DNA from 3 places in the Methylobacterium currus genome. Region 2 is predicted to be linked to each of the others. Evidence: riboswitches for the same ligand, from Rfam matches in the RefSeq annotation. Region 2 holds a riboswitch; each other region holds the start of a gene.
What was found. A riboswitch is a leader RNA that binds a small molecule or an ion and turns the genes downstream of it on or off. The one in region 2 is predicted to bind cobalamin.
Positions count from the first base shown of each region.

Region 1 (9,947 bases), 1.1 Mb from region 2:
TCACAGGTAGCTCAGCAGGGGATGCCGCCCCCGCCGCTTCAGGCCCACCATCCAGCGGCAGGCGGCAAAGAGCGGCAGGCTGATCAGCGCCGCGATCATCCAGAGCTGCGCCGGGGCACCGGCCTCGATCCGGCCGGAAGCGCCTGCGAGGCCGAGCGCCAGAGCGAGGTGAGAGAGCCCGCGCAGCAGCCAGAGATGGACGAGATAGAAGAACAACGGTGCGCCTCCGAACACCCGCAGCCAGGCGAGGCGCCCGGCCGGCACCGCCTCGAACAGGGCGAGGAGCCAGAGCCCGAGGCCGAGCGTCAGCAGCAGGAAGTCGGCCGAGGGCGGATACTTGGTGAGGTTCAGGAACGACAGGACCGTCGCCCCCATGGTCGGGCCGGCCTGCCACGGCACCGGCTCGCCATAGCCGTTGAGCCCCCGCAGCACCAGGAAGAGCGCAAGGGCCGCGGCCCCGAGGGCGAGGAGCCGGCGCCGCCGGGGGGCGGGATCGAGGGAGAACCACGGTCCGAGGGCGTAGCCCGCCGCCGCGACGCCGATCCAGGGCAGCACCGGATAGGAGGTGCGGGCCACACCCCAGGGCAGGTCGAGGAGGCCGCGCTGGTGCAGGATCGACCACAGCGTGTAGCCTGCCTGGCCCGGCGCGAGCACGATCCCGTCGAGGAGGTTGTGCCCGAGCATGATCAGGAGCGCGACCGTCGCCAGCGCCCATTGCGGCAGCCGCATCAGGCCCGCGAGCGCGACCATGCTGAGCCCGATCGCCCAGATCACCTGCAGGTAGAGGACCGGCGGCAGGAGCCGGCCGGTCCAGGCGAGGTTCACGAGCGTGACCTCGAGCAGGATCAGGAACAGGCCGCGGGTGAGGAGGAAGCGCGACGCCGCACCCGTGCCGTGCTTGCCGGCATAGAGGCGGGCCGAGAGCCCGGTGAGCAACAGGAAGACCGGCGCGCAGAGATGCGAGGTCAGCCGCGTCACCACCAGGTCGGGGGCGGTGACCGCGAGATCCATCGGGTCGCGGACCTGGGCGTGCAGGAAGAAGGTCTCCCGCGCGTGGTCGACCAGCATCAGGAGCATGACGAGGCCGCGCAAGGCATCGATCGCTCCGATGCGCGGGGAGGGTGTGCCCTGTGCCGTCATGACCCGGTCTCGGCGGCGAGCCGGGAGAGGAGCCGGCGCACGTCCGGCGGCGTCCAGACCCGGCCGCCGCGGGGCTTGCGCACCCCGCGCCGGGTCAAGGAGGCGGCGATGCCCTCGGGCGTGCTGCCGGCCTCGGCGGCGAGGAGAGCCAGGACCGGCGCGAGGCCCTGGCGGTAGCGCCGGGCGCGGGCGGCGGCGGCATCGCGGCCGGCATCGCCCTTGCGGCCGGCATCGCCCTTGCGGAGGAACGCTGCCATCAGAATCGCACCGACAGGGTGCCGGTGAACCGGCGCGGCGCCCCCGGATAGACCCGGAACGCGCTGAGCGAGCTTTCGTAATACGTGGTGTCGAACACGTTCTCGACGTTCAGGCCGAACCGGACATTTTCCCAGCGGTAATAGGCGAGCGCATCGACCGCGATGGTGCTTGGCAGCCGGAAGCCGCTGCCGGCGGCGTCGCCCGCCCGCTCGCCGACGGCGCGCACGCCGCCGCCGAGTCCAAGGCCTTTCCAGGGGCCCTCCTGCACCTCGTGCACCGCGAGCAGGCTGCCCGAGTGGCGCGGCACGTTGATGAGTGCCGCACCAACCGGGAGGAGATTGTCCTTGGTGACAACGGCGTCGGCGAAGACGTAGCCGGCTAGGAGCTTGATCTCCGGCGTGATCTGACCGGCCGCCGTGAACTCGAAGCCCTGGCTGCGCACCGCGCCCGCCGCGATGGAGAAGCCGCTGTTGCGCGGATCGGGGGTGAGCACGTTCTGGCGCTCGACCCGGAAGGCGGCGCCGGTGAGGCTCAACGCTCCCCCGAACAGGTCGAGCTTCGTGCCGATCTCGTAGCCGAGGCCGGTCTCGGGTTCGACCGGCCGGCCGGGCGATGCGGCGGCGGCATCCGGGCCGATATTCGGCCGGAAGCTGGTGCCGACATTGGCGTAGAGCGCGAGTTCCGGGAGCGGCTGGTAGACGAGGCCGGCCCGTGGCGAGGCGGCGGCCCAGCTCTGGTCGGCTTGGCTGCGCGGAACCCGTTCGCGGAACGAATCCTCGAAGATGTCGAACCGCACGCCGACGAGCGCCTTCCATTCCGGCGACAGAACGAGCTGATCCTGCGCGTAGAGCGCGGTGTTGGTGATGTGCTCGATGTTGTTGCGCGGGATCGTGTACGGCGGCGGCGGCTGGCCGTAACGTGGATCATAGATGTCGATCGCGTAGGGGTTGGTGCGGACGTTGGAGCGCAGGTAGACCGTGCGGCTGTCGGTGCTCTCGCGCTCGACGCCGAGGAGCAGGGTGTGGCCGATCCCGGCGGTGTCGAAGCGTCCGACCAGTTCGGCCTGGCCGATGGCCACGTCCCAGCGGTAATCGCGAAAATTGCGGTCGCGCGAGACGGTGCGGTTGTCGGCCGCGATGGCGCGAATCTCGGCCGCTTCGCCGACGAGGCTTCCGGTGTTGAAATAGGTGGCGAGCCGCATCTGCCAGTCGGCATCGAAACGGTGATCGATCCGGACCTGCATCGAGTCGGACGCTTGATGGATGCTCTGGCCCGGCTCGCCGAGGAAGCGCGAGATCGGCAGGAAGCCGAGTTGCTTGTCGATGGCGATGACGCCGCGGTCGAACACGGTGCGGTTGCGCAGGAACTCGGTCTCGACGGTGACCTTCGTGTCGGGCGTGACCTGCCAGCTCACCACCGGCGCGACCAGGAGCCGGTCGCCGTCGACGAAATCGCGAAAACTGTCCTGGCGTCCGGCCGCGAGGTTGAAGCGGTAGAGGAGCGTGCCGTCCTCGTTGAGGCTGCCTCCGGAATCGACCGTGCCGCGGACCTGCCCGAACGAGCCCCACAGCCTGCCCATCTCGACGAAGCGCTCGCGCGTCGGCTGCTTGGTGATGATGTTGATCAGGCCGCCGGGGTCGCTGCGCCCGAACAGGCCGCCGCCGGGGCCCTTGAGCACCTCGATCCGTTCGACGTTCTGGGCGTCGGGCGGGGGCGGGTAGCCGCGGTTGAGGGGAAAGCCGTTCTTGTACAACTCGGAGGTGGTCACGCCGCGGATGGCGTAGCTGAACACCGACAGGCCGCCGAAATTGTTCTGCTGGGCGACGCCGGGCGTGTAGGTGAAGACCTGGTCGACGCGCGTGGCGGCGAGATCGGTGATGACCTCGCGCGGGGCGACGGTGACGACCTGCGGCACGTCGCGCTGCGGCGTGTCGGTCCGCGTCGCGCTGACGGCCCGGTCGCCGCGGAAGCCCGGGGTGGGACCGATGAGCCCGATCGTGCCAGCAGCCGCGGAGGAGAGCGCCGGGAGCGCCGGCCCGGACGGACGCGGGCCCTCCACCACGACCTCGTCGAGGGCGATCGTCTCCTGTGCCTGCGCGGCGCTGACCGCGAGGCTGAAGCCCAGGGCGGTCGCCAGGACGGGCATCGGGCGCGGGCCGGATCGGGGACGGTGGAGCGGCGGACGGGTTCTCACGGAGCGCACTCGATGGTTGCCGTGCGGCGCGTTCCGGGCGAGCAGCAGGCGGCGCCCGCGCGGCCACGCGGCGGACAGCCCGAGCGCTCCCCCGGGGGCCGCACCGCCCGCAGGACGTGACCGCGCCGGACGGCGCAGGCTCAAGGCAGGTCTCCTGGCTCGCGGATCATCGGTCCCGCCGGCCTTCCCGGTGTCGGAGCATCAGTGGCCATCGGCGGCGGAACCTCTCCGCTCACAGTTGCGGGGGCAGCCTCGGCCTCGCCGCGGATACCTGCGCATCCGAACGGCTCACCGAGTTCCCTCTTCACCCGCGGGCTCGCACCCGGGGAACCTTGGCGGCCGCATCCATGGCAGGCCGCCCGCCGGGGAGCAACACTTGGAAACGCACTGTAATAACGTTTCAGACTATGTGTCCACGGGAACACACCGGCCGATGATGCGACCGTGGCCTACTCGCCGCGCAGGAAGGCCGCCGTGGCGGGGTGGAGCCACGAAGCCGGAACCGCTTCCGCGAGATCGCGGGGATCGCTCGGCCGCTCATGCGCCAGGCGCCGGGCGAGGGCCGGCTTCGCCTTGTCGATCGCCGCGACGAGACGGGCGGCGGAGGCCGGGTCGAGGCCGGGCTTGCCGAGGATGAAGCTCCACGACCCCACCGTCTCGATCGCCTGATCCTGGCCCGGGAAGGTGCCGGGCGGGACGGTGATGCGCCGCAGGGACGGGCTCGCCGCCAGGATCGCGGGAAGCGCCGCCGCCGAGGGGCCGAGGAAGCGGGCGCCGCCCGGTGCCTCGGCCATCGCCAGGAAGCCCGGCCAGCCGGTGCCGCCGCCGAACAGGGCCGCGGCCCGTCCGTCCCGCACCATCGCCGGGCCGTCGCCGGCATGGTCGAGGAGGATCGGGCGGATGTCGTGCTCGGGGTCGATGCCCGATCCGCGCAGGATGGTCCGGCCCATGGCGGTGAGGCCGGAACTCCGCGTGCCGAGGGCGACCGGCTTGCCGCGCAGGTCGTCGATGCCGCGCACCGGGCTCTCGGCCGGCAGCACGAACAGGCCCGGTGCCGCGTAGACCGGCGCGACCACCGTCACGGCCGGGGGCGTGCCTTGCGCGGACAGCGCCTCGTAGGCGTACTCGCCCTGGACGAGGCCGAGATCGACCTGACCGTCGCGCAGGAGCACGAGGTTCTCGGTCGAACCCTTGCTGGCGCGCAGCTCCAGGGTGAGGTCCGGATCCACCTCCCGGATCGCCGCCGCCAGCGCCTCGCCATAGGCCGGAAACCCGCCCCCGGGCGTCGCGGTGGCGAGGACGAGGCGCAGGGGTTCAGCGGCGTGGGAGGCGGGGGGCACGGCGAGGAGAGCGATGCAGGCGGCGGCGATCAGCCAGGGTTTTGGCATTGCTTCTTGTCCTGCCTTCTCTCGACGTTGGTGCCATCCGTGACGTCGTTCCGGGTCCGCGTCGCGGAGCTCGGGATCCGGAGCCGCAGGCTTTCCGGAAATAGGCGGATCGCGTTCCGCGTCATCCTGGATCACCTGAGTGTCCGGATTCCGGGTTCCGCGGCGCGGCCCCGGATTGACGTGGCGGGTGTGAAGAAAGGTGGCGACGCGGCGGTTCAGTTGGCCGGTACCGGCGTCACCGGCACCGGTGCCACGTCGGGCTGGAGCAGCGAGACGGTGATCGCCCGGGTGACATGCTCGGCCATGCAGCGATAGCCGAGATCGGCCAGGCGGAAGCCCGCGCCGGACTGCGCCGTGTCGCCCTTGAGGGCGCTGATCGCCCGCGTGGCGAGGTAGCGCATCGCCTCGTAGCGCTGGACCAGCGGCACCTGCTCGCGCTCGGCGACTTTCTGGATCGCCTGGACGAACTGGCGGTAGTAATCGTCCTTGGCGAGGCTCGCGGTGTATTGGGGATCCACCAGCACCACGTCGATGCCGTGGGACTTGATCCAGGCCACGGTCTCGGCGAGGGACTGCGAAAAGTCCTCGATGTCGACGCGGGCAAGCGCGTCGTTGCCGCCGACCTGCCAGACCACGAGGTCGGGCTCGATCTCCGCCACCTGGTTGCGCAGGCGCTCGGCCGCCCCGAAGGCGATCTCGCCGGAGACGCCGCGGCTCTCCACCGTCACCTCGATGTCGGGCAGGGAGCGGGTCAGCGCGTCTTCGAGGCGCACCGGGTAGGTGGCGGCGGTGCCGAGCCCCCCGGAATTGGAGCCGATGGTCAGGACCTGGACGGCACGGTGCTCGCGCAGGGCTTTCTTCACCGCCTTGAGCTTGGCCAGCGTGTAGAGCTTGGAGCCCGGCACCCGGCATTCCGGGGAGAGGCTCGGATCGGGCGCGTCCGGGCTCGGCGCGGTGGCCTGGAGCGCCGGGATCTCGGCAAGGGCCGGCTGGGGCGGGACGGGCGCCGGCTGAACCTGGGCCGGTTGCGGCGTCGTCGACTGCGCCTGCACGGCGAAGCCGAGGCACGACGCCATGGCGAGGCTCACGCCGCCGAGGAGGGCCGGGGAGAGCGAGAGCGCCATTCGACGAACCATGCCGTGAAGGAGAGAGAAGCCAACCCGCACCCTACGACAAATATGTCCGTCGCGAAACCTCCCCCGCTCCAGAAACGAATCAGTTGTGCACCGAGGCTGGCGACCGAACCGACCGAGAACACCGCGAGCGAGTTTCGGCCGAGGCCGGCGAGCTGCCGCGTGAGCCAGCGCGCCCGTGGCTGGACGAGGCCGAACACCGCCTGGAAGGCGAGGAGCACGCCGAGGAAGTGCACCAGACGGGCCGGCGACAGGTAGGACTTGTCGAAGATGAACAGGAGCCGCGGCTCCGGCACCGCCAGCGGGTCGGGCCGCAGGTTGAACCAGGACAGGACCGCGCCGACGAGCACGATGACGATGCCGAGCGGCATCAGCCTGCGGCGCCAGGCCAGGAACCGCTCCGAGCTGCGCCGCCACTCATGCGCCGCGAAGCCGAGCACCAGCAGCAATTGCCAGCACAGCGGGTTGAAGAACCAGTGCCCCTCCATCGGCCAGCTCGGGATGTTGATCTCGAAGACCAGGCTGACGGCGTAGAGCAGGATCGAGATCCCGATCGCGAGGCCGAGATGCACCCGCGACAGGAGCACGAAGGCGGGCGCCAGGCCGAGCAGCACGACGTAGAGCGGCAGGATGTTGAAGAAGCCGAGCTGGTGCAGCAGCGTCACCCAGCCGACGGTGGCCTGGATCGGGTCGCTGAAGATCGGCCCGGCATTGTGCCACTCCACCAGCAGCGGGTTGTCGAGGTAGAGGGCCGCACCCGCCAGCATCGCCAGCGCGATGGCGGTGATGACGAGCTGGGCGCGATACACCTCGACCATGCGCGAGAGCAGACGCAGCACCGTGCGACCTGCCGGCTCCGGCACCCCGTCGCGCCCGCGTGTGGCGATGCCGATCGACCAGCCGGCCAGGAACACGAACAGCTCGGCCGCGTCCGAGATCCCGTACTGGGAATAGGTGTAGTTCTGGAAGACGTTGCCCGGGATGTGATTGATGAAGATCGTGATCAGGGCGATGCCGCGCCAGAAATCGACCGCGTTCGGTTCACGCATGACGCTCGTGGTCCCTTTTGCCGGCCTGCGGACGTCCCCGGACCGATGGGGAGTGCCTGACGTCGATGAAGTTAGCGCATGACGGGACCGCCGCGCACCTGCGCGGCGGCCGTCCGGAATCGGTGGGGTGCGGCTCGCCCTACTTCACGATCCGGTCGAGGCGGTTGTTGACGAAGAAATACAGCTCCTTCGCGCCGGGCTCGGTGTAGAGCACCTGCACCTCGCGCTGGCCCCGCCCGCTCTCGCCGACGAGCACGTCGGTCGGCGGCTTGCCCTTGAGCCGCACCAGCTCGCATTCGGGGATGCCGGGGGCGATCTCGGTCGCCGTCGCCGGGACCGACCCGGTGCAGGTGCCGTCCTGCGCCAGGACCGGGCCCCAGCTCGGGGCGGGCGGCGGGGGCGGCTTGACCGGGGCCGCGAGGTTCACCGGCGGGGCGGCGCGGTCGGTGCTGCTGCAGCCGGCCAGAGGAAGCCCGATCAAGCCGAGCCCCATCAAGGCGATTCCGATCACCGTCCGCCGCATCGTGCCCCGCTCGTCATCGTCCGTCGCCGCCGCTCCGCCGCGCGGCCAGGGCCGTCTCGTAGAGGCGGAGCGCGTCCCCGCGCAAGGCCGCCCGCGAGCCTTTGCGGAAATAGAACATGTGGCCGCCGGGATAGACCGACAGCGAGAGGCGCCGTTCGCGGCCATAGGGCGGGATCTGGTCGAGGATCAGCTTCGAGGCGAAGTAGGGCGTGACGAGGTCGGTATAGCCGTGGGCGACGAGCACCCGCATCGCCCCGTCGAGGGCGAGGGCCTGGCGCAACTCGCCCACCACCTCCGGCGGGGAGCGGCCGCCGCCCCAGTTCCAGCTGCCGTTGACCGCGTTGTTGAGAAGCTCGTAGCGCAGGTTCGGCACCCGCCAGTTCAGGGTGCGGGCGGTGAGGTCGACGATGGCGCTGGTGAGCGGTGCCTGCATGGCGGTGAGGATCGGATCGACGAAGCGCCCCTGCGCCGCGCTCGGATCCGGGTCCCAGCCGGTGACGCCGGTATCGTAGGCGCTCGCCACCCGCCCCGCATCGCGGTCGGCCTCGCGCTGGTAGCTCGACCCCGAGAGCCGGCCGGCCTGGCGGCGCACCAGGGCGGGATCGAGCCCGGTCAGGGCCGCGACGCGCTCGGTCATCCGGTCGATGGCGGCGGAATCGGCGGGCCCGCGCAGGAGATCCGTGAGGTAGGGGCCGGTGGCATAGGCCTCGGCCTCCGCCATGCGGGCGGGGTCCGGGGTCTCCCCGCGGCGCTCCAGGCCGGCGGCGGCGAGCGAGGGCAGTCGCGTCACGGCACCCAACGGATTGTGCCGCGGCGGCTGGAGATAGCCGAAATCGAGCACCGGCGAGAGCAGGACCAGCCCCGAGAGCCCGATTCCGACGTCGTCCTGGAGCTTGCGGGCGATCAGCGGCCCGCGGAAGCCGCCATAGCTCTCGCCGAGGAAGAATTTCGGGGAGGTGAGCCGGTCGTTGGTGCGCAGCCAGCGGGCGATGGCCGCCGACAGCACCGCCGTGTCGCTCTCGACGCCGTAATAGCGCTTCCCGTCGTCGCCGGCGGCGCGGCTGTAGCCGGTGCCGACGGGGTCGATGAAGACGAGGTCGGTGAAGTCGAGCCAGGTCTCGTCGTTCGGCACCGCCACCGGCGCCATCGAGGGGCTGATGCTCGTGCCGTCGAGGGGCAGGCGCCAGGGCCCGACCGCCGCGAGGTTGAGATAGGCCGAGGCGGCGCCCGGCCCGCCATTGATCGCGAAGGTGACGGGCCTCGTCCTGGCCTCGCGCTCCGGCAGGGTGAAGGCCGTGAAGGCAATCTCGGCCTGGAGCTTGCCGGATTCGTCGACCAGCGGCAGGCTGCCGGCCACGGCGGTGAAGCTCAGGGAGCGGCCGTCGGAGAGGGACAGGCTGTGCTGCGTCGTCGCGTCGGGCGGTAGGCGCCGCCCGTCCGGCTGGCGGGTGTCCTGTCGGGCTTCTTGCTGGCGCGTCTCCTGTCGGGCCGGCTGCGCGAGGAGCGGCGCGGATCCGAGCAGCAGGGCGGCCGCGAGCGCGAGGATGCGGGTCGTGAGGCGGGTCATGACGTCTCCTCGCGGGCGGGGGCCCGGGTTGTCAGGCCTTCTTCTGCCAGCGGCCGCGCTCGTCCTGCTGCCAGTAGGCGACGCTGTGGCCGGCCTCCTTGGCGCTGCGCCACTGCTCGCGGGCGTGCAGCAGGGCATCCTGGTCGGTGCCGTCGAACAGGATGCAGATGCGCTGGTAGCTGGCGGCGTCGTCGGGCAGGGGCGCGCCCTCGACCAGGAAGCGGATCGAGGCGCCGTTCGGGTTGGCGTCGCGCAGGGTCAGCACCACCGGCTGGGTGCCGCAATCGGGGTCGCGATCGGTGCCGTGGGGCAGGAAGCTCTCGTCGGAGAAGACCCAGAGATGGTCGTCGAGGGCCTGCAGCCGCTCCTCGCTCGTCGCCTGCACGGCGACGCGCCATTGCCGCTCCAGGGATTTCTCCAGGAGGTTCGGCAGCACCGTCTCCAGGGGCTGGCGCTGCATGTGGTAGAACAGGATCTCGGTCACGGTGCTCACGACATAGGGCGACCCGGGCCGGACGGTACCGGCCCGGGATGCGGTGTGCGGCCTCAGGCGGCTGCCGCGGCTTGCGCCTGCCCCAGCAGCTTCACGAGGTCGCAGCCGGCATAGAGGTCGTGGGCGACGCCGGCCGCCCGCAAGGCGGCTTCGAGCTCGCCGGGCTTGCCGGCGAGGGTGATCGTGGTGGCGCCCGCCGCCC
Region 1 is NZ_CP028843.1:926,774-936,720, reverse strand. Features, by position in the region: gene DA075_RS04255 (acetyltransferase domain-containing protein) at 1-1,140, opposite strand; gene DA075_RS04250 (hypothetical protein) at 1,137-1,397, opposite strand; gene DA075_RS04245 (TonB-dependent siderophore receptor) at 1,397-3,544, opposite strand; cobalamin riboswitch at 3,720-3,943, opposite strand; gene DA075_RS04240 (TAXI family TRAP transporter solute-binding subunit) at 4,042-4,980, opposite strand; gene DA075_RS04235 (SGNH/GDSL hydrolase family protein) at 5,196-6,104, opposite strand; gene DA075_RS04230 (OpgC family protein) at 6,065-7,162, opposite strand; gene DA075_RS04225 (hypothetical protein) at 7,302-7,685, opposite strand; gene DA075_RS04220 (S10 family peptidase) at 7,699-9,252, opposite strand; gene DA075_RS04215 (DNA polymerase III subunit chi) at 9,284-9,736, opposite strand; gene DA075_RS04210 (methylmalonyl-CoA mutase family protein) at 9,799-9,947, opposite strand, start outside.
Region 1: it holds a riboswitch for cobalamin, as region 2 does, so the genes downstream of both, DA075_RS04245 (TonB-dependent siderophore receptor) here and DA075_RS09535 (CbtB domain-containing protein) in region 2, are expected to answer to the same signal.

Region 2 (9,947 bases):
CCCGCGGGACGAGTGGACCGACCTCGATTCCTACCTTGCCCAATACCTGGCCGATCCGAAGCGCCGGGCCACGGTGCGCGCCTCCTCGCTCTCGGCGGTGCTGGAACTCGCCCGCGAGGGCCAGATCCTGCTGCGCCAGGACGGGCCCTTCGCGCCGATCCAGATTCGCGCCGCCGGACCATGAGCCGCGTGGCGAAGGCTCACCCCCCGCTTCCCCCCTCCGAGGCGGCCCGCCTCGCCGAGGCGCTGATCTTCTGCGCGCCTGCGCCCCTCTCCGAGGCCGACCTCGCCGCCCGGCTCCCTGCCGGCACCGACGTGCCGGCCGTGCTCGGCGAGATCGCCCGCGCCTACGCGCCCCGGGGCATCACGCTGGCGCGGGTGGCGGGCGGCTACGCCTTCCGCACCGCGCCCGACCTCGCCCCCGCCCTGCGCGGCGGCGTCCCCGAGGCGCGCAAGCTGTCACGGGCCGCCCTCGAGACGCTCGCCATCGTCGCCTACCACCAGCCGGTGACCCGGGCCGAGATCGAGGAGATCCGCGGCGTCACCACCTCGAAGGGGTCCCTCGACCTGCTGCTCGAGACCGGCTGGGTGCGCCTGCGCGGCCGGCGCCGCACCCCGGGGCGACCGGTGACCTACGGCACCACCCCGGCCTTCCTCGACCATTTCGGCCTCGATGCCGTCTCGGACCTGCCCGGCCTCGACGAGCTGAAGGGCCTCGGCCTGATCGAGGGCCGGCTGCCCGCCGGTTTCCGGGTGCCGCAGCCGAGCGACGATGCGGGAGCCGACGAGGATCCGTTGGGCCCCGGGGACGCCGCGGCGGACTGAATTCCCGGGTGGGGCATTCGGCCAACCCCCGAGGAAACGCTTGTTTTCGCTCACCGCCGTCCTTAGGTTCCGGCCGGACCGCCAGCGCTCCGGCCGCCATCCGGCGACGATGAGCCTGCGGGATCAGAGGTTTGGGGCGTCGCACGGCGCCCCGCGAGAGTGCCGCGGCGACGCAGACGCTGCGCAGGAGAGAACCATGGGCGGCGCGAGTATCTGGCACTGGATCGTCGTCGGCGTGATCGTCATGCTGCTGTTCGGGCGCGGCAAGGTGTCCGAGCTGATGGGCGACGTCGCCAAGGGCATCAAGGCCTTCAAGAAGGGCATGGCCGACGAGGAGCAGGCCCCGACCACGACGGCGCAGGTGCCCCACGCGCAGGTCCCGCCCGTCCAGGTGGCGCCGCCGGTGGTGCAGCCGGCCCCTGCGCAGCCTGTCCACGTCCCGCCGACGAACGTGCAGCCGACCCCCGTTCAGCCGACGCACGTGCCGACCGCGCAGATGCCGCCGGTCGGCACTGCCGAGCCGAACGTCGACCGCAAGGTCGGCTGAGCGGGCCGTCTCCGAGCCTGTTCCCCCGCACAGGAGCGCGCGACCTCCGGTCCGCCTCCTTCAAGTGCCTTACGCGTTCGATGCAGGTTTCCGGCCGCGGCCCGCTCGCGGGCGGCCCGCGCTCAACCGGAACCTGCTCGGCGGTGACTGGCGCCGGCGCACCGGCGTGCTAGACAGCCCGCGCGAGGCGCCCGCTTCACGAGTCGCGCCGCGCGAGTAGCAGGGCCGTCACGCCATGTTCGATATGAGTTGGGGCGAGGTGATGCTGATCGGCGGCGTCGCGCTCGTCGTCATCGGCCCCAAGGACCTGCCCAAGGCCCTGCGCACCGTCGGCCAGGTCACCGCCCGCCTCAAGCGCATGGCCGGCGAGTTCCAGAGCCAGTTCAGCGAGGCGATGCGCGAGGCGGAGCTCGACGAGGTCCGCCGCGAGGTCGAGGGCATCAACCGCAGCGTCTCCTCGGCGACGGCCGCCGGCTTCAACCCGGTGCAGACCATCCGCAACGAGATCAAGGGCGCCGTCGACGGCGCGCCGAAGCCCGCCACGATGGCCTTGCCGGGGGCGGATCCCCTCGCCGCGGAGCCGTCCGCCACGGCGCTGCCGGAGCCGCCTGCCCCGATCGACCCCGCCGCCCCGCCGGCCTATCAGCCCCCCGAGCCCGCGGCCGAGAAGCCGTCGGTCTCGGCGCTGGCCGCCGCGACCGCGCAGCTCAAGGCCGACGCGGCCCGCGCCGCTCCCGACGCCTCCCCCTCCCACGACACCGCCAGCACGGGCCGGACCGCATGATCACCGAGGCCGATGAAGCCGAGATCGAGGCCTCGCGCGCACCCCTGATCGAGCACCTGATCGAGCTGCGCTCGCGGCTGATCAAGTCGCTGCTCGCCTTCGGGGTGATGTTCTTCGTCTGCTTCTTCTTCGCGCAGCACATCTACAACATCCTCGTCCACCCCTATGTGAGCGTGGTGGGGGCGGAAAAGGCGCGGCTGATCGCGACCCACTTCCTCGAGCAGGTCTTCACCAACATCAAGCTCAGCGTGTTCGGCGCCGGCTTCCTGTCCTTCCCGGTCGTCGCGACCCAGCTCTACGCCTTCGTGGCCCCGGGCCTCTACCGCAACGAGCGCCGGGCCTTCCTGCCCTACCTCGTCGCCACGCCGATCTTCTTCCTGCTCGGCGCCCTCGTCGTCTACTTCCTGGCGATGCCGCTGCTGATCCGCTTCTCGGTCAGCCTGCAGCAGATCGGCCAGCCCGGCGAGGCCACGATCGAGCTCCTGCCGAAGGTGGACGAGTACCTCTCGCTCATCATGACGCTGATCTTCGCCTTCGGGATCGCATTCCAGCTGCCTGTGATCCTGACCCTGCTGGGCCAGATCGGTCTGATCGATTCGAAGTTCCTGAAGGACCGCCGGCGCTACGCGATCGTCCTGGTCTTCGTCGCCGCCGCGGTGCTGACCCCGCCGGACGTGATCAGCCAGCTCTCGCTCGCGATCCCGATGCTGCTCCTCTACGAGGCGTCGGTGTTCTCGGTGCGGGCGATGGAGAAGCGGCGCGAGCGCGCCCGGGCAGCGGAGGAAGCGGCAGGAGACTAAGGTTCGGGCCCGACCCTCTCCGAGGTTGTTGCCAGCCTCCAAGTCATTCCGGGCTCCACTTTTGCGGCCACGGAATGACAGGTTTGTGTCAAGGCCTGAGGTCAGGCGTCAAACCTCGGCGCTAGCCAGTTCAACCTCTCCCAACTCCTCATCCATCTGCGCCGCCAGCTCGAAGAACCGCCGCCGCACCTCACCCGCGTAGGGGTTCTCGCGCTCGATGGCGTGGTAGACCTCCGGCGCATCGTGACGGACCATTCCGACGGCCTGCATCACCAGGTCGAAGCTGCGGGTGGTCATCCGGGTCGGGAGCGGCTCCATCGCCACCAGCACCTTGGCGATCAGGTGCGTCAGCCCCTGCACCGCCGCCGCCTCGCGGTCATGCGCCTCCGGCGTGGTCAGGATCACGGTGAGCCCGAGCGCCCGCCGCAGGAAGGCGCCGACCTTGGGTCCGCGGTCGCCCCGCACCGGGCAGACCGCGATCTTGAGGCCGCGCAAGCCGTCCCGCGCGCTCTGCGGCCCGAACAGCGGATGGGTCGCGACGATGTCGACCCCAGGCGGCAGACCGGCCCGCATGATCTGCGCCGGCCGCACCTTCACCGAGCCGACATCGAGGACGAGGGCGCCCGGAGTCAGGTGAGGGGCGATGTCCCGGACCAATGCGGCGAGGGTCGAGACGGGGGTTGCCAGGATCACCACCGGGCAGGCGGCGGCCTCCGCCAGGCTGACCGGCGCGAGCCCGGCCGCCGTGAACTCGGATTCGGGCGCGAACGGGTCGTGGACGCGGAGCGTGAAGAGCGGCGCCAGATGCGCGGCGACCAGGCGACCGAAGGCGCCGAAGCCGATCAGGCCGAGAGAAGGGAGCGGGATGGGAGAGGACGGCACGGAAGACCTCGGATCTGGGGCGAGGTCGGCGGGCCTGGATTTCCTGGGAAGCCTCAACCGCCGACACGTCGCAGCGGTTGAGAGATGACAAGCACTCCGCCGCTAGGTGCGCGGCGCGTAATAGAGTCCGGTCGGGAGGGCGCTGGTCATGGCCGAGCCTGTAGCCCCCTCCTTCCCTCACCGTCAATCAGAACTCGATGCCCTCCTGCGCTTTCACCCCCGCGGCGAAGTGGTGCTTCACCTGCCCCATCTCGGTGACGAGGTCGGCGACGGCGATCAGCTCCGGCTTGGCGTTGCGCCCCGTCACCACGACGTGCAGGTCCGGCCGGCGCCGGCTCAACGCCTCCACCACCTCGGGCAGCGGCAGGTAGTCGTAGCGCAGTGCGATGTTGAGCTCGTCGAGGATCAGGAGCCGGATGCCGGGATCGGCCATCAGCGCCTCGGTCCTGGCCCACGCCGCCTGGGCGGCCGCCACGTCGCGGGCCCGGTCCTGGGTCTCCCAGGTGAAGCCCTCCCCCATCGTGTGCCAGTCGACCTGATCGCCGAAGCGTTCGAGGGCGAAGCGCTCGCCGGTCTCCCAGGCGCCCTTGATGTACTGCACCACCCCGACCCGCCAGCCGCGGCCCAAAGCGCGCAGCATCAGCCCGAAGGCGGCAGTCGACTTGCCCTTGCCGGGGCCGGTATGGACGATGAGCAGGCCTTTCTCGATCGTCTTGGCCGCGACCTCGGCATCCTGCACCGCCTTGCGCTTCTCCATCTTGGCGCGGTGGCGCGCCGCCTCGTCGTCGCTCATCGGGCTTCTCCCTTCAGAATCATCGGCAGGCCCGCCACCACCAGCACCACCCTGTCGGCCATAGCCGCCAGACGCTGGTGCAGACGCCCGGCCTCGTCGCGGAACCGGCGGGCGAGCGCGTTCTCCGGCACGATGCTCAAACCCACCTCGTTCGAGACCAGCACCATCGGCCCGGCCGCCGTCCGGCAGGATTCCACCAGCGCGTCGCGCTCCGCCGCGAGGTCGGCATCCTCGTCCAGCATCGCGTTGGTCAGCCACAGGGTCAGGCAATCGACCAGAACGGGCCGGCCGGCCGGCGCCCGCCGGATCACCGAGGCCAAGTCGCGCGGCGCATCGACCGTCTCCCAGGGAGCGGGGCGGCGGGCGCGGTGCTCGGCGATGCGCGCGCGCATCTCGTCGTCCCAGGCTTGCGCCGTCGCGACGTAGAGCCAAGGGCCCGGGAGCGCCTCGATCAGCCCTTCCGCGTAGCGGCTCTTGCCTGAGCGGGCGCCGCCCAGCACCAGGGTCAGGCGCGGGGCGGCGCGGTCCGGATCCGGCACGGGCATCTGCTCCTCCTGGACATCGCGGAAATTTGGACATCGCGGAAATCTCGGGGCCGGATGTGTCGCGGCAGGCTGCGCCGATTGCAAGCCCGCCAGCAACCCGATAGGGTCGCCCCGACGGTGCCTCGGCGACGAGGTGAAAAGGGAACGTGGGATCCGGGATCTCTTCCGGTGTGCCGCGGCTGCCCCCGCAACTGTGAGCGGTCGCACACGGTCCGCCATCGGCCACTGGAGCGATCCGGGAAGGCGGTGGACCGGCTCAAGAGGCCGCGAGCCAGGAGACCTGCCGTCACCCCTTTCTCTCGACGCCGCCGGTGGGGCGGCAGGAGTTCGTCATGGTCGCGATCACCCGGTCCCTCTCTCCCGCCCTCGTCGGCGAACGCCTGAGCGCCGTCCTCCTCGCCGCAACCCTCGGCATCGGGCTGCTGTTCGTCTCCGGCTTCGCGCCCGTGGTCGCCCTGCACAACGCCGCGCACGACTGGCGCCACGCCCACAACTTCCCCTGCCACTGACCAGGGCCTAACCCTTCGAGGCCGCGCGGCCTGCGTCCCGACCGGGCGCGGGCCCGCGGCCCTTTGGTCGTGCAGGTGATCCACCAATGACGAAACGTCTGCTCGCCGCGGCCCTGGTCGCCGGCTTCCTCGCCGCATGCGTCACCTCGCTGCTGCAATTCGCCCTCACCTCGCCGCTGATCCTGGCGGCGGAGAAGTACGAGACGGCGGAGACCGTCGCGCCCACCCGCGTCTCGGCCAACCCGCTGATCGTGCTCGCCCATTCTGGCCACAGTTCGGCCGGTCACGACCATGGCGGCGAGCCGCAATGGCAGCCGGCCCCCGGCCTGCCGCGCCTCGCCTTCACGGCGCTGGCGACCCTGGTGAGCGGCGTCGGCTACGCGCTGCTCCTCGGCGCCGTGCTGGTTGCGACCGGCCGTGAGGTGACGCCCTCCGAGGCGCTGAAATTCGGCATCGGCGGCTTCCTTGCGGCCAGCCTCGCGCCGGCGGTCGGGCTGCCGCCGGAATTGCCCGGCACCGCGGCCGCCGCCCTTGAATCGCGCCAGCTCTGGTGGGTCGCGACGGCGCTCGCCACGGCCCTCGGCCTCTACCTGGTGGCGATCCGCCGCGGCCCGGCCGCGATCGGCCTCGGCCTCGCCCTCGTCGTCGCGCCGCATGCCTGGGGCGCCCCGCACGGGCCCGAGGAGATCTCGGCGATGCCACCGGTCTACGCGGCGCAGTTCGCCGCCCGCTCGCTGGCGGTCGCCTTCGCGTTCTGGGCGGTGCTCGGCCTCGCCTTCGGCTGGGCCTGGGGCACGGTTGCGGGGACGAAGGGCGCCGCGCGTCGGAGCGAGGTGACCGCGTGAGCGATCCCGTCACCCTCTACGTCTGCACCACCTGCCGCGATGCCGCCGATCCGGCGGACGGCCCCCGCGCCGGCGCCCGCCTGCACGATGCACTCGCCCAGGCGCTCGCGGCCCGGCCCGGCACGCCCGTGCGGATCGAGCCGGTGGAATGCCTCTCGGTCTGCAAGCGGCCCTGCACCGTGGCGGTCGTGAGCCCCGGCCGCTGGACCTATGTCTACGGCGACCTCGACCCGGCGATCTCCGCCGAGGTCATCCTCGACGGCATCGGCCTCTATGCCGGAACGGCCGACGGCGTCGTGCCCTGGCGCGAACGTCCACAAGAGTTCCGCAAGGGCGTCGTCGCCCGCATCCCTCCCGCGCCGGTGACTCCATGACCATCCTCAACAAGATCCCCTGCACCATCGTCACGGGCTTCCTCGGCGCCGGAAAGACGACGCTCGTGCGCCACGCCATCGAGCACAACGACGGCCGGCGCCTCGCGATCATCGTCAACGAGTTCGGCGATGTCGGCTTCGACGGGTCCCTGCTTGCCGAATGCGGCATCCCGGGCTGCGACGCCGACGCGGTGGTCGAGTTGCCGAACGGCTGCATCTGCTGCACCGTCGCCGACGACTTCGTGCCGGCGCTCAACAAGCTCCTCGACCGGCCGGAGCCGCCGGAGCACATCCTGATCGAGACCTCCGGCCTCGCCCTGCCGAAGCCCCTGGTCCAGGCCTTCAACTGGCCGGCGATCCGCTCGCGGGTGACCGTCGACGGCGTGGTGGCGGTGGTGGACGGGCCGGCGGTGGCGTCGGGCGCCTTCGCGGACGACCCGAAGGCGCTGGCGGCGCAGCGCGCGGCCGATGCCAGCGTCGATCACGAGAACCCGCTGGAAGAGGTGTTCGAGGATCAGCTCCTCTGCGCCGACCTCGTGGTGATGAACAAGTCCGACCTCCTCGACGAGGGCGAGCGGGCGCGGGTCCGCGCCGAGGTCGAGGCGCAGCTGCCGCGGGCCGTCAAGCTCGTCGAGACCGCCCACGGCGCCCTCGATCCGCGCGTGCTGCTCGGCCTCAATGCCGCCGCGGAGGACGACCTCGCCGCGCGGCCCTCGCATCACGAGACGGAGGAGGACCATGACCACGACGATTTCGAGAGCGTGGCGCTTCCCGTGAAGGCCGCCGGCTCACCCGAGGACCTGGCCGCCCGGGTCGCCAAGGCCGCCGAGGTGGCGGGTGTGCTGCGGATCAAGGGCTTCTGCGCCGTCGCCGACAAGCCGATGCGCCTCGTCGTCCAGGGCGTCGGCCGCCGCGTCGCCCACCATTACGACCGCCCCTGGCGCTCGGCCGAGCACCGGGACGGGACGCTGGTGGTGATTGGGCTGGCGGGGTTCGACAAGGAGGCGGTGGCGGCGGCGTTGCAGGGGTAAGCGCGGCTTCGCACGACGGATTGTGCGCCTTTTCCTCTCCCCGCGGGCGGCGAGGCGGCAGCCGACGGTGAGGGGGTGTTGCCGGAGGAGTCTCACTCGTCGAGCCCCCCTCACCCTCGCTCCGGCTTTGCCTGAGCCTGCCGTGTCTCCTGAACGTCGACACGGCCCTCTTCCCGCCTGCAGGGAGAGGAGTGACCCGCGTTCTACTTTGAAGCCGAGAACATCAGAGGCCATATCCTCGGCATTGCGTTGACCTCGCACCACAGCAACACCAGCCCGGGAGGGCATCGCATGTCGGAGCCTGCGCCGCGGCGCTGGAGCGTGCAGGAGTTCTTCGCCTGGCAGGAGCGCCAGGACGAACGCTACGGGCTGGTCGGCGGGGTGCCGGTGCGGATGATGGCCGGTGCGCGCGATGTCCATGACGATATCGTGGTCAACCTCGTGGCGGAGTTCCGCATCCGGCTACGCGGGACGCCGTGCCGCCGTTTCACCGGTGACGGCAGCGTCGAGACCCTGCCGGGCCAGATCCGCCGTCCCGATCTCGGCGTCGATTGCGGTGCCCGCGACCCGAACGGGCTGACGGCGGCGGAGCCGCGGCTGGTCGTCGAGCTCCTGTCGCCCTCGACCCGCGACTTCGATGCCTTCGACAAGCTCGAGGAATGCAAGCCGGTCGCGAGCCTCGCGGTGATCCTGCTGGTCGAGCCGAACGCCCCCGGGATCGCCCTCTGGCGCCGCGACGCGGACGGAGCCTGGCAGCGCCGCCTCGCGGCCGGGCTCGACCAGATGATCGAGCTGCCAGAGTTCGGCATGACCCCGGCGTTGGCGGACGTGCATGACGGCGTCGCGTTCCCACCGCGGCCTCGCCTGGTTTCGGGGACCTGAGGGCCGATGCACCTCCTGCGCATCGATACGGTCTCCCTCGACGAGGGTGAGGCGGCGGTCGATCTCGGCCAGGCGCCCGGCGACATCGTCGCCCTGTCCTTCACCGATTCCGACCTCGCCGGCCTCGGCCATGCCTATGCGGGGCTGCGCGGGGACTGGCCGAGCCTGCGGCTCGCCAAGCTCGCGCAGCTGCGCCATCCACTCTCGGTTGACCTCTACGCCGACGCGGTGATCGCCCGGGCCCGCTTCGTGCTGGTGCGCTGCCTCGGCGGGCTCGATTACTGGCGCTACGGCATCGAGCGGCTGGCCGAGACCTGCCGGACGCACGGCATTCCGCTCGCGGTGCTGCCGGGGGACGACCGGCCGGATCCGCGCCTCGACGCGGTCTCGACGGTGACGCCCGACCTTCGGACGACCCTCGACGCCTATTTCCGCGCCGGCGGGACCGACAACCTGCGTCGGCTCCTCATGCGGATCGCCGCCGAACTCGGCCGGCCGGTCGTGGCGGAACCGCCCCGTACCCTGCCGCGGGGCTTTGCCTGGTGCCCGGGCTGCGGCGTCCGCGAGCGGGCGGAGCCCGCCTCGGCCCTGCCCCGGGCCCTCGTGCTCGTCTACCGGTCGGCGATCCTCGGCGGCGACACCGCGCCGGCCACCGCCCTCGCGGCGGCCCTGTGGGAGCGCGGCCTCGCCCCCGTCATCGTCGCGGTGGCGAGCCTCAAGGAGCCGGAGGCGGTAGCGGCCGTGCGGGAGGCCATCGCGACCCAGCGCCCCGCCGTGATCGTCGCCGCCACCGCCTTCTCGGCCCGGGACGAGGCCGGCTTCGTGCTCGACGAGGCGGATTGCCCGGTGATCCAGGCCTTCACGGTCGGCGCCGGCCGGGAGGCCTGGGCAGCCTCGGCGAGAGGGCTCGGAGCCGCCGACCTCGCCATGCAGGTGGCGCTGCCGGAATTCGACGGCCGGCTCTCCGGCTTCCCGATCTCGCACAAGGAGGAGGCGCCGGAGGTCGACGGATTCCGCGAGCGCCGGGCGGTGCCGGATTTTTCGGGTCTCGCCGCCACCGCCGGCCGCGCCGCCGCCTGGGCCCGCCTCGCCGCCACGCCCCGGTCGGAGCGCCGCCTCGCGCTCGTCCT
Region 2 is NZ_CP028843.1:2,033,024-2,042,970, forward strand. Features, by position in the region: gene DA075_RS09495 (segregation and condensation protein A) at 1-184, shown strand, start outside; gene scpB (SMC-Scp complex subunit ScpB) at 181-825, shown strand; gene DA075_RS09505 (twin-arginine translocase TatA/TatE family subunit) at 1,022-1,372, shown strand; gene tatB (Sec-independent protein translocase protein TatB) at 1,608-2,156, shown strand; gene tatC (twin-arginine translocase subunit TatC) at 2,153-2,956, shown strand; gene DA075_RS09520 (prephenate dehydrogenase/arogenate dehydrogenase family protein) at 3,065-3,838, opposite strand; gene cobO (cob(I)yrinic acid a,c-diamide adenosyltransferase) at 4,026-4,631, opposite strand; gene cobU (bifunctional adenosylcobinamide kinase/adenosylcobinamide-phosphate guanylyltransferase) at 4,628-5,176, opposite strand; cobalamin riboswitch at 5,275-5,478, shown strand; gene DA075_RS09535 (CbtB domain-containing protein) at 5,509-5,685, shown strand; gene DA075_RS09540 (CbtA family protein) at 5,772-6,530, shown strand; gene DA075_RS09545 (DUF1636 family protein) at 6,527-6,904, shown strand; gene cobW (cobalamin biosynthesis protein CobW) at 6,901-7,935, shown strand; gene DA075_RS09555 (Uma2 family endonuclease) at 8,227-8,817, shown strand; gene cobN (cobaltochelatase subunit CobN) at 8,824-9,947, shown strand, end outside.

Region 3 (9,947 bases), 1.9 Mb from region 2:
AGACCCGGCGGAACAGGCGCGCCAGCAGCCCCCGTCCGGACAGGAGGGTGTTCAGGTCTTCGTCTACGATCTTGCCGCCTCGCCGCACCCGGGAGAACGCAGCCCAGACGCCTCGCAGGATGAACAGGTTGGCGATGCCGACGACGAGCAGGAACGTCGCCGAGACCGCGGTACCGATCACGCCGCCGAGGTCGTGGAACTGGTCGAAGCTGTCCTTCATCGCCGCGGCCGTCACGGCGATCAGGCCCGAGGCCAGGATGACGATGGTGGAGTGGCCGAGAGAGAAGAAGAAGCCGACCGAGTGGGGCTTCCGACCCTCCTGCATGAGCTTGCGCACCACGTTGTCGATGGCCGCGATGTGGTCTGCGTCGAAGGCGTGGCGCAGTCCGAAGCTGTAGGCGAGGAAAGCGGTCGAGAGCAGGACGGGCTGATGAGCGAAGGTCGCGAAGGCCGCTGCCCAGGCCGCGATGTTGGCGGCGATCAGGACGGCGTAGACGAGCCCGACCTTGACCCTGAGACGGGCAGGCTGATCGTCGAAGGGGTTGGGCAGCAAGGGTCCGCTCCAGATGGTAGGGCTCGTCTCAGCCAGGAATGCCCGTCAGAACCGCCCCGCCAGGGTCAGGCGTACGGCGGTCGGCTCGACCGGGTGGAAGTGTCGGTCGGCAACGGCGGCCGCTTCTCCGGGCAGACGGGACTCGTAGTAGTAGGTGATCTGGTCGGCCCGGGCGTTCGTCAGGTTGAGCACATCGAGGGCGAGGCTCACGCCGTTGTCGAAGGCGTAGCCGATCCGGCCGTTGAGCAGGGCGGTCGGCTTCGAGCGCACCGAGTTGTCCTCGATCAGGGGCCGGGGACCGAAGTACCGGAAGCGCAAGCTACCGAACCAACCCTGGCCCTTGCCGAAGGTGACGCCCGCCGAGGCGATGGTGGTCGGTGCCTCCGGCACGCGCTGGCCGACGGGGTCGCGGTCGGAGAAGCGCGCGTTGGTGATCGTCAGGTCGCCCTCCAACCGCAGCCAAGGGGTGAGCGCGTAGTGGTTGCTCCACTCGATGCCGAAACGGCGGGTCGGCCGGCTCGGCTCGGTGGTGCCGGTGTCGCCCTGGAAAAGGTTCTCGGATGCGAAATCGAGCCGGAACAGGGCGAGGCTCGTCTCCAGTCCGGCGATGGAGCGGTTGCGGATCCCAACCTCGTAGCCGGTCGAGGGGACCAGGAAGGGCGAGCGGCTGATGTTGAACAGCGGGCTTGCCGGATCGACCGTCGCGGTGACGCCGCGGGCGTCGTTCGAGTGGAAACCACCGCCGTAGTTCAGGTAAATCTCCGTATCCGCCCACGGCCCGAACACCACCCCGAGCTTCGGGTTGACGATGCCGTCGCGAGCCCGGCCCGAATTTGCCGCGGTGTCGGAGCGGACATCGGCGTAGTACCCGTCGGCCCGGAAGCCGACGCTGGTGCGCAACCAGTCGGTCCAGCGCACCCGGTTCTCGTAGTAGAAGGCGGCGCTCGCTTCCAGCACTCGGTCGTCGAGCACCGTCGAGCGGTACTGCCGGGCGGTGGTGTTGAACAGGCCGACCCGGATGTCGTCGGTGCGGGTCTGGACGCCGATCTCGTTCTCCATCGGCAACCCGAACAGGTCGCCTTGGAAGACCCTGGAGATCTCACCGCCGCCGAGCACCCGGGCATCACGCTGGCGGAACTGGTCACCGTTGACGGGGTCGTTGAGGAAGTAGGTGAAGTTGTTCCAGAGGTTCATCTGGTAGCGGATCACGTAGGCCGAGGCCCGGGTGATGCCGCCCGCGCCCGACTGGCTCCAGCGCCCGGAGAGCGAGAAGCGCCCGGTATCGCCGCCGTCGGTGGGATCCAGCGTGCCGTAGCGGCCGATGATGCCCTCCGCCACCGCCCGCTCGGGGATCTGGTTTGTGGCGTTCCACTTAGACCAGTAGGCCATGCCGGTGACTGCGAACCCGTCGGTCGCGGTGCCCTGGCTGTAGCGGGCGACGCCGTTGAGCTTGCGCAGGGCATCGGGCACGACCCACGGCCCGTCATAGGTCTGCGCCTCGCCCGCCACCAGGAGGTTGCCCGTACCGAGCGGCACGGAGGCGGCGGAGAGCCCGCGCTTGAAGCCGAAGCTGCCCAGCGTGGTCAGCGCGATGTTGCGGTCGAGCTTGTCGAGGTAGTCGATCCGCACCGACCCTGCCGAGGCAAAGTCGCCGTCGCGGACGAAGTACGGGCCCTTGTGGAACTCGACCGCCCCAACGAGTTCCGGAATGAGGAAGTTGAGGTCGGCGTAGCCCTGGCCGTGGGCGTGCGTGCGCATGTTAACCGGCATGCCGTCGACGTGGATGGCGATGTCGGTGCCGTGGTCGAGGTTGAAGCCGCGGAGGAAGAACTGGTTGGCTTTGCCCTCGCCGGAATGCTGGGTGACGATCAGGCCCGGCACCTCCTCCAGCACTTCGCCCGGGCGGGTGACCGGGCGGCTGTTGAGCTGCGCGCCCGAGATGATCCCGGCGCTGGCGGAATTGACGGTCATGAGGGCGCCACCGATGCCCGTGACACCGCCGACATAGCCGGCGCTGGCGGACGCGGCGCCGGACGGCACGGGCGTAGGGGCCGCGACCTCGATCTCGTCGAGGCGGATCTCGCCCGCAGCCTCCTGGGCGTCGGCAGGAGGAGCCACGAAAGTGGCGACGCAGGTGAAGAACGTTGAAGCGAGCGACAGGCGGGAAGGGGACACGGTCGAGACCTGGGTAACGGCAGTGGCACGTCACCGCGAACAAGGCCGCCCGGATCCCGAAGACCCGTGCCGACACCCGCCAGGACACCCCGCCCGACGCGCTTCGCGCGTGACCACGACTGACGGCAGGTCTCCTGGCTCGCGGGTCGCTGCCCTCTCACCGTCTTCCCGAGCGAGGCTGCCCAGTGACATGGTGGCGGAAGGCTCACCGCTTACAGTTGCGGGGGCAGCCACGGTCTCGGTGCTTGCAGCACCTCACCGCGTTCCCTTTTGATCCCCGAAGGGAACCGTCGAGCCATTGGTATTTCAGGGTCCTGAGTCGAGTCAACGAGATCGGAGGCAGGAGTCCTGCGGCCTTCGTGCCGGGGCGCTGGCGACGGGCCAGCGCCCGACAGATCCGCTCACACAATCCACATTATGGTCAAAACTCTTTCGACTTGACCGCGCGAAACGCAGATGGTGGTGGAAAACGCTCGTTTTCTCACTGCGAAACGCACATCCGCATTGTGGACCGCGGAGGTCGCAAGCCAAAAATAGTTAGATATTTATGAAGAAGTAATAATTACCTACGGCACTTTCCTGCAATGAAGTTGCAACTTAAGGCTGAAATTGATTATGAGCGTTCAGCGCATAATTTATGATATTTTTACTTACGTTGCGCTACCCCTAGTTGGAGAGAGTATCATACGGCGGACGATATCTTGTCCGGTGCGAGCTGGCGTAAACAAGTGTTAACGAAATTGAACGTGGCCGCGGGAACGTGTGCGCTTGCCCGGGCGCGGGCATTTCAGCGAGACCAGAGCGGCGCGGTCATCATCATCCTCGCTACGGCGCTGCCGGTCCTTGCAATGGCCACACTTGGAGCCGTGGAGGTGGCCGAGGTCTTCTTCACTCGTACAAAGCTACAAACCATCGTGGACACAGCCGCCCTGAAAGGCGCGGCCGAGTTGGGCGTTGATCTCTCTACCGCTACCACCGAGCGGACCAGAGTGTTTGCAGACAACTTGGCCGACCCCATGCGCTTGCGCTGGGCTGTCACCTCGTCCGCAGTGTTGGATCTCAAAGCTTCTGCGATGACGGTCAGTCAAGGCGCAAATCGTCCGTCGTTCTTCCGCAGCCTCCTTCCCCCCGGCGGCTGGAACCTGCACGTCACGGCCAAAGCCATCCGCTACGCCAGCGGTCCCTTATGCGTGCTAGGCATCCAGAGCAGCGGCGGCACGGTTGTCGGTCTCGATAGCAGCGGAGCCTTGAACGCGGCCGGATGCCTCGTGCAGAGCAACAGCGACCTCGCTGCAACGGGGGGCGCATTGGTGACTGCGGGTGATGCGCGTGCCGCAGGCGGTGCGTTCGGCGCGATCAGTCCCAACCCCCTCACCGGCACACGCGTCATGCCGGACCCTTTTGCCGCGTTGAACATCGCGTTCCCGACCGGGTGCGATACGACGAGTATCACCAGCACAACCTATCTGAACCCAGGGCTTCACTGTGGCGACATCGAGTTGTCCGGCAATGAAACCATTACGCTGTCGGCCGGGGAGCATTACTTTACGGGCGGATCGTTGACGATGAGCGGCAACGCACAGATCGTCGGAACCGATGCTGTGGTGTTTCTAAAAGATTTCGCGTCGATCAATCTCAACGGCAATGCCGGTCTGTCTCTGGAAGGGCGCAAGGGAGGGATTTTTGCCGGATTTGCATTGATGACCGATCGTAGCTTTTCAGGAACGATTGAACTCACCGCGAAGAACATCCGTAAAATGTACGGTACGGTTTATCTTCCGAACGCAACACTTTTGATTGGCGGCAACGGCAACAAGGTATCCGATCAATCGCCGTGGACGGTGGTCATCGCCAAGAAGTTACAGGTCACGGACAAGGCCACGCTCTACATCAACAGCAACTACGCGGGCGCATCAGTGCCGGTCCCTCAAGGCGTCGGGCCAAGCACCAAGACGGCCGGCACACGGCTGGCGGAATAAGATCTTTGTGTCCGGTAGTAAGGGATCACTTTCTGATCCAAGCGGACATCCGAGACGCTACCACCGTGGTCTGGATGGGATCGGAGGTCACCCTTCGCACGGTCAAGCTGCTGGGTTCGGCCCTAGAGGTACTTCAGCCAAGCGATTTCGCGCCGTGACGCCTTGAAGCACGAGAACCACGCTGTCGGCAGGTAGAGGGGCACGATCAGCCCAACATACCACAATAACACCCAGGCGTAGTTCGCTACACCGGATAGCAAGCTCTGCGTCGAGCCCCAAATCGCGTGGGCGGCGTGATACAGCGCCCGCAGCACCGTCAGGTTGAGCAGGTAGAAGAACATCGGGGCACCGCCGAACACCGCCAACGCCGTGACGGCTGGAGCAGCGCGCGCCCGCTCCAGGGCGACGAGGAGCAGCGCACCGATCCCAAGCGTCAGCAACAGGAACAGCAGCGAGGGCGGGTACTTCGTCAGCGCGAAGAAGCTCATCGCCGTCCGCAGGGCGCTGCCGTCGACAACGAACCAGGGCTTCTCGCCGTAGCTGTTCGCGAGGCGCAGCAACCCGAAGGCGATCAGCATCATGCAGCCGAGCCCCACAAGACGCCGCTCGCGCGTGCGGACCTCGACCCCGGGCAGGAACCACGGGCCGATCGCGTAGCCGAGCGCGATGACGCCGATCCATGCAAGCACCGGATAGGTCGTCTTCGCGACCAGTCCGAACGGCAGCGCGATTGTGTCGCGGTGGTGCAGCATGGCCCAGACGGGGAACAAGGGCTGATCGGGCTGGAGTTGGATCGGGTCGAGAAGGTTGTGACCGTAGGCGATCAGGAGCCCGATCGCGAGGAGGGCCGAGCGCGGCAGGCCGATCAGCGTCGCGAGGACGATCATGCACACGCCGATGCACCAGATCACCTGAAGCCAGAGGGTCGGACTGGCCACGCCCCAGTACAGTTCGGAGAGGTAGAGGATTTCCAGGGCCATCAGCACGAGACCGCGCTTCACCAGATAGGCGCGTGTCGCCGCCCGCGTGTGCCGGGTGCTGAAGAGGAATGCGGCCACGCCCGTCAGCGCGACGAAGACGGGCGCGCACAGGCTGACCGCGAGGCGGGCCAGATACAGGGCTGGCAGGGCAGTCCTGGCGTCAATCGGATCAGCGACGGGCACGTGCAGGAACCACGTCTCGCGCAGGTGATCGAGGAGCATCAGCACCATCACCAGCCCGCGGAGCGCATCGACGGAGCCGATGCGTTCAGACGTGAGCGGTGCACCTGTCGACGCTGGAAGCGTCACTCGATGCACGCCCATCAGAAGCGGGCCGTCATGCTGACGGTCACGCGCCGAGGCTCGCCGACGCCGACCCAGAACGAGTTGTAGGAGCGCTCGTAGTAGGTTGCGTCGAAGATATTGTCGACGTTCAGCCCAAAGCGCAGGTTCTCGTACCGGTAGTAGACGAGGGCGTCGGCAAGCACGTAGCCCGGCAGCCGGAACCGCTCGTTGCCGCTGTCGCCGAGGCGCGAGCCCACGGCCCGGACGCCGCCACCGATCCCGAAGCCCTTCCAGTCGCCGCCCTGGACCTCATACACGCCGAGCAGGCTGCCCGAGTGGCGCGGGATGTTGAGGAGTGGCGAGCCGACCCGCAGGACCTCGTCGCGCGTCACCGCCGCGTCGATGAAAGCGTAGCCGCCGATCACTCGGAACTCGGGCGTCACCTGCCCGACGAAGCTCAGATCGAAGCCCTGGCTGCGAACGGCACCGGCCGCGATCTGGAAGAAGAAATCCTCGGGATCGGTGGTGAGGACGTTCTCCTTCTCGATGTGGAAGGCCGCGGCCGTCACGCTCAAGCCCGTGAAGAGGTCGAGCTTGGCTCCGACTTCGTAGCCGAAGCCCGTCTCCGGGGCGAAGGGCCTCGTCGCGCTGTCGAAGCCGGTGTTCGGACGGAAGGAGGCAGCCACGTTGCCGTAGAGCGAGAGGAAGGAGAGTGGCTGGTTGACGAACCCGGCGCGCGGCGAGAAGCCGGTGCGGTCCTGCTCTGTGCGTTCCCCGCCGACCTTGTCGCGGAAGGTCTGGTTGTAGAAGTCGGTGCGGTTGCCGAGCAGGAGCTTCCACTCCGGGCTCAGGGCGATCTGGTCCTGCGCGTAGACGGCGGTATTGCCGACGTTCTCGCTGGCGCTGTAGCGGCGCGTGAAGGGCGGCTTGGGCTGGCCGTACACCGGGTTGAACAGGTCGAGAGCGAACGGGTCCAGCCGCGGGGTCGAGCGCAGCAGGTTCTCGGTGCCCGGCTCGGATCCCGCGAACAGGTAGTTCTTGCGCCCGACCGCCACGCAGCGCAGTGCAGCGCCCGCTCGGCCGCGTTGTTGTCGAGGGCGAGACGCCCGTCATCGAAGGCGCGCATGAGCGCCGGCCAGCGCGCCAGCATGTAGCGCAACGCCTTGGCCAGGTCGGACTGGCTCGGGACCTGGGCCAGGCTCGTCTCGGCAAACGCCTTCAGCGCCTCGGCCAGCGGCTTCGAGCGGGTTTGTCGCTCGCGAGTGCGCGCATCGGGCGGCTTGCCGTGCATGTCGCACTAGACCCCGGAGAGCGCCCCGATCCGCTCCAGCGCCTCCACTGCGAGGACCGAGCCCGTCGCGGCGTGCACGTCGATGATCTTGCGGCGCACATGCGCCCAGCATCTCGCCTCGGTCAGGGCGCCGCCGGCACGGGTAGCCTCGTACAGCCCGTTGAAGCCGGCATAGCCGTCGGCCACCAACACGCCGCAGAAGGCCGCTAGGTGGGCGAGCGGGCGCTCGCCCCGACGGTCGGGCGAGGCAAAGAACATAGCTGCTGGCGGACGAACGCCGTCGTGGGGGCGTTCGTTTCGCACATAGGTCCACAGCTGTCCGGTGCTCGCCTTGCCCGTGCCAGGGCCAGCACTAGGATCGACGTGTCATCGCCGTGCAGGACGTCGCAGCCGCCGATCACTTCCCGGCGTAGAAGCTCCGTCAGCGGCTGCAGCGTGGCTGCAATTGCGCTAAGCCAGCCCGAGCGCGTCGAGGTTGCCAGCACAACGCCGTCGCGCGCAGATCTCGTCTTGGCGATACACTTTGAAATCAAGACTCAATCAGGTTCATTAGCTGCCTCGCGAGTCCGTCTCTTGGGCCTTTATGATGAGGATCGATCCAAATTCGGCGAGTCTCGGATAGGCCTGACCCATGTCGTTGATTGCGCCAATGTCCACGCACCCAAACCGGGCAGAGCAGCGGACTATGCTGAGAAATAGTCGCGGCCTTCGGGAGGCCTCTCCGTGCGGTATCTGGCACAAGGCCAATTCTTACGATCCTAAACAGAGAGCGAACCTCATCACTATTATTGCGATTGGCGCCCTCTCGTAAGCACGCGGCACGCCGTACACGATCAGACGGCAGTTGGTTGGCCCACATTGCTGGTGCTGCTGCTGCCTGAAGTGAATTTTCTTGGAAAAGTACTGCTCCGACCATTTTCTCCATCAAGCGGCAAAAATCAGACAATGCCAAGCCGCTTGCCGCGATCAAATCTCGAGTTGATGGTATTTGACCGGCAAGATCATCTAAAGCGCCGCCCAACAACTCATCGTGAACATTCTCCGTTCCCATTTCCCAAACGAGGCGGCGCTTGCACCTCGTGTCCTTTGGTGCCAGCACAACCGAGATGGTGGGATGACGTAGATCGCCAAATCCAACCGCGAGATCGTGCATTTCAGCAACCCCGTTATCTACGAATATCGCTCCCACCTGCACAGATTGTGAAATCATCCAGGAATTCATCGGAAAATCGATATATAGAATTGGAAATTCGCGACAAAGCTCTAACCATTCAGCGATCTCGGGTTCTTCTAGCGCCAATTTCACTAGATGCGGTACTAAATGACGTTCCAATCTCAAATTACGAGTTGATATTGCATTTGTATCGCTGTTATCAACTACAAAATAAGAGCACAGCACCGAGAGGAAGCGTTCCACTTCAGGTAAAATTTCGCCGGTGCGCTGTGCTTCTACTGCCTTCATAGCGCATCGGGATGTGAGGACGCGCATGGCACCCTCCGGTGTCTTCAGATCGTTGGGGAGCCGCAAATTAGCAGTCCGGTAAATTTTACGTTGCAGTTCGCATCGTGTCCATGCGAACCAATCCAACCATGTTACGGTCATTGAAGCACCGCTAAAATCGTACAACTTCAAGCAATCATGTGATGTAATTCCGGATATTGCGTAACACAATTAGCTATATTTTGACGTAAATTGTTTCGGTAGTTAATTTTTGCAGCATGAATCGCTTGTTTGTGTATCAGCACGAAGCGAACCCCTACAATGATTTTTACCCAAAACATTGATGGTGCATTAAATAACTGGCTCCAAGTGGTGTCGCGATCGGCGCCGATCGGGACCCCACTTGAATTAGTATTTCCAATTTAGCTTCAAGGGCTTGCCCCTGATCCAGCCTGGGGTAACGATTGGGTGTTGATCCACAGCAAGACTCCGACGAGGGCGGTCGAGGACGTCAGGATCGGGTAGAGGCGGTCATCGTGCTACTTCTGGGCGTCGCCGTCCGACCGCTCGTAGAAGATGGTGTCGTGGCCCTCGTGCGCGCCGAAGTAGATGTGGATGAGGGCGAGCAGCGTGCTCGACCCGGCGTGGGGCGGCTTGAGCCAGTTGATGCGCCAAGCCCCTTCCCCCTGGAAGGCGGAGGCGACGGCGCGCTGGACGACGTCGAGCTCGACCGGTCGCGGCCAGGGCCCGTTCGGGTTGACTAGGTTGCCCTCGATCCAGTCGGCGATCGGCGCCGGCTCGTTCGGGACGAGCGCCTGCGTCGCCCGCTTTATCCCGTCGAACAGGACCTCGATGCCGGGCGCGGTGAGGTCCTTCAGGACGTCGAGGTCGTTGTCGTCAAAGACGTCCCTATGATGCATCGCGGATGAACTTGGCCTCGGCCTTCTGCGCCTCCCCCAGGGCAGCCCTGCAGGTGCGGGTCGCCGGCTCGTACTACCGGCGGACCTTGTAGTCGGAGAAGCCCGCCATTCCGCGGAAGATGCGGCCCGGGATCGACATCACAGTCTGACGCACGACGCCGTTGGCACGCTCGCTGGCCGCCTCGGCGACGGCCACCGGCGCCACCGGCCCGATGAGCTGGCGGTCTGCGCGAAGTCCTTCTTGGCCCGGATGATTTCCCGGGGTTCGTGATGCCCATCCAGGCCGGGACCCCGTGGCCCCATCCCGCGCTCGGACGGCTCGA
Region 3 is NZ_CP028843.1:3,963,682-3,973,628, forward strand. Features, by position in the region: gene DA075_RS18495 (HoxN/HupN/NixA family nickel/cobalt transporter) at 1-553, opposite strand, end outside; gene DA075_RS18500 (TonB-dependent receptor) at 599-2,632, opposite strand; cobalamin riboswitch at 2,836-3,035, opposite strand; gene DA075_RS18505 (TadE/TadG family type IV pilus assembly protein) at 3,475-4,707, shown strand; gene DA075_RS18510 (acetyltransferase domain-containing protein) at 4,830-6,011, opposite strand; gene DA075_RS18515 (TonB-dependent siderophore receptor) at 6,011-7,027, opposite strand; partial or broken gene DA075_RS37575 (IS66 family transposase) at 7,093-7,748, opposite strand; gene DA075_RS36035 (hypothetical protein) at 7,793-8,752, opposite strand; gene DA075_RS18535 (hypothetical protein) at 9,244-9,624, opposite strand; gene DA075_RS38175 (hypothetical protein) at 9,698-9,820, opposite strand.
Region 3: it holds a riboswitch for cobalamin, as region 2 does, so the genes downstream of both, DA075_RS18500 (TonB-dependent receptor) here and DA075_RS09535 (CbtB domain-containing protein) in region 2, are expected to answer to the same signal.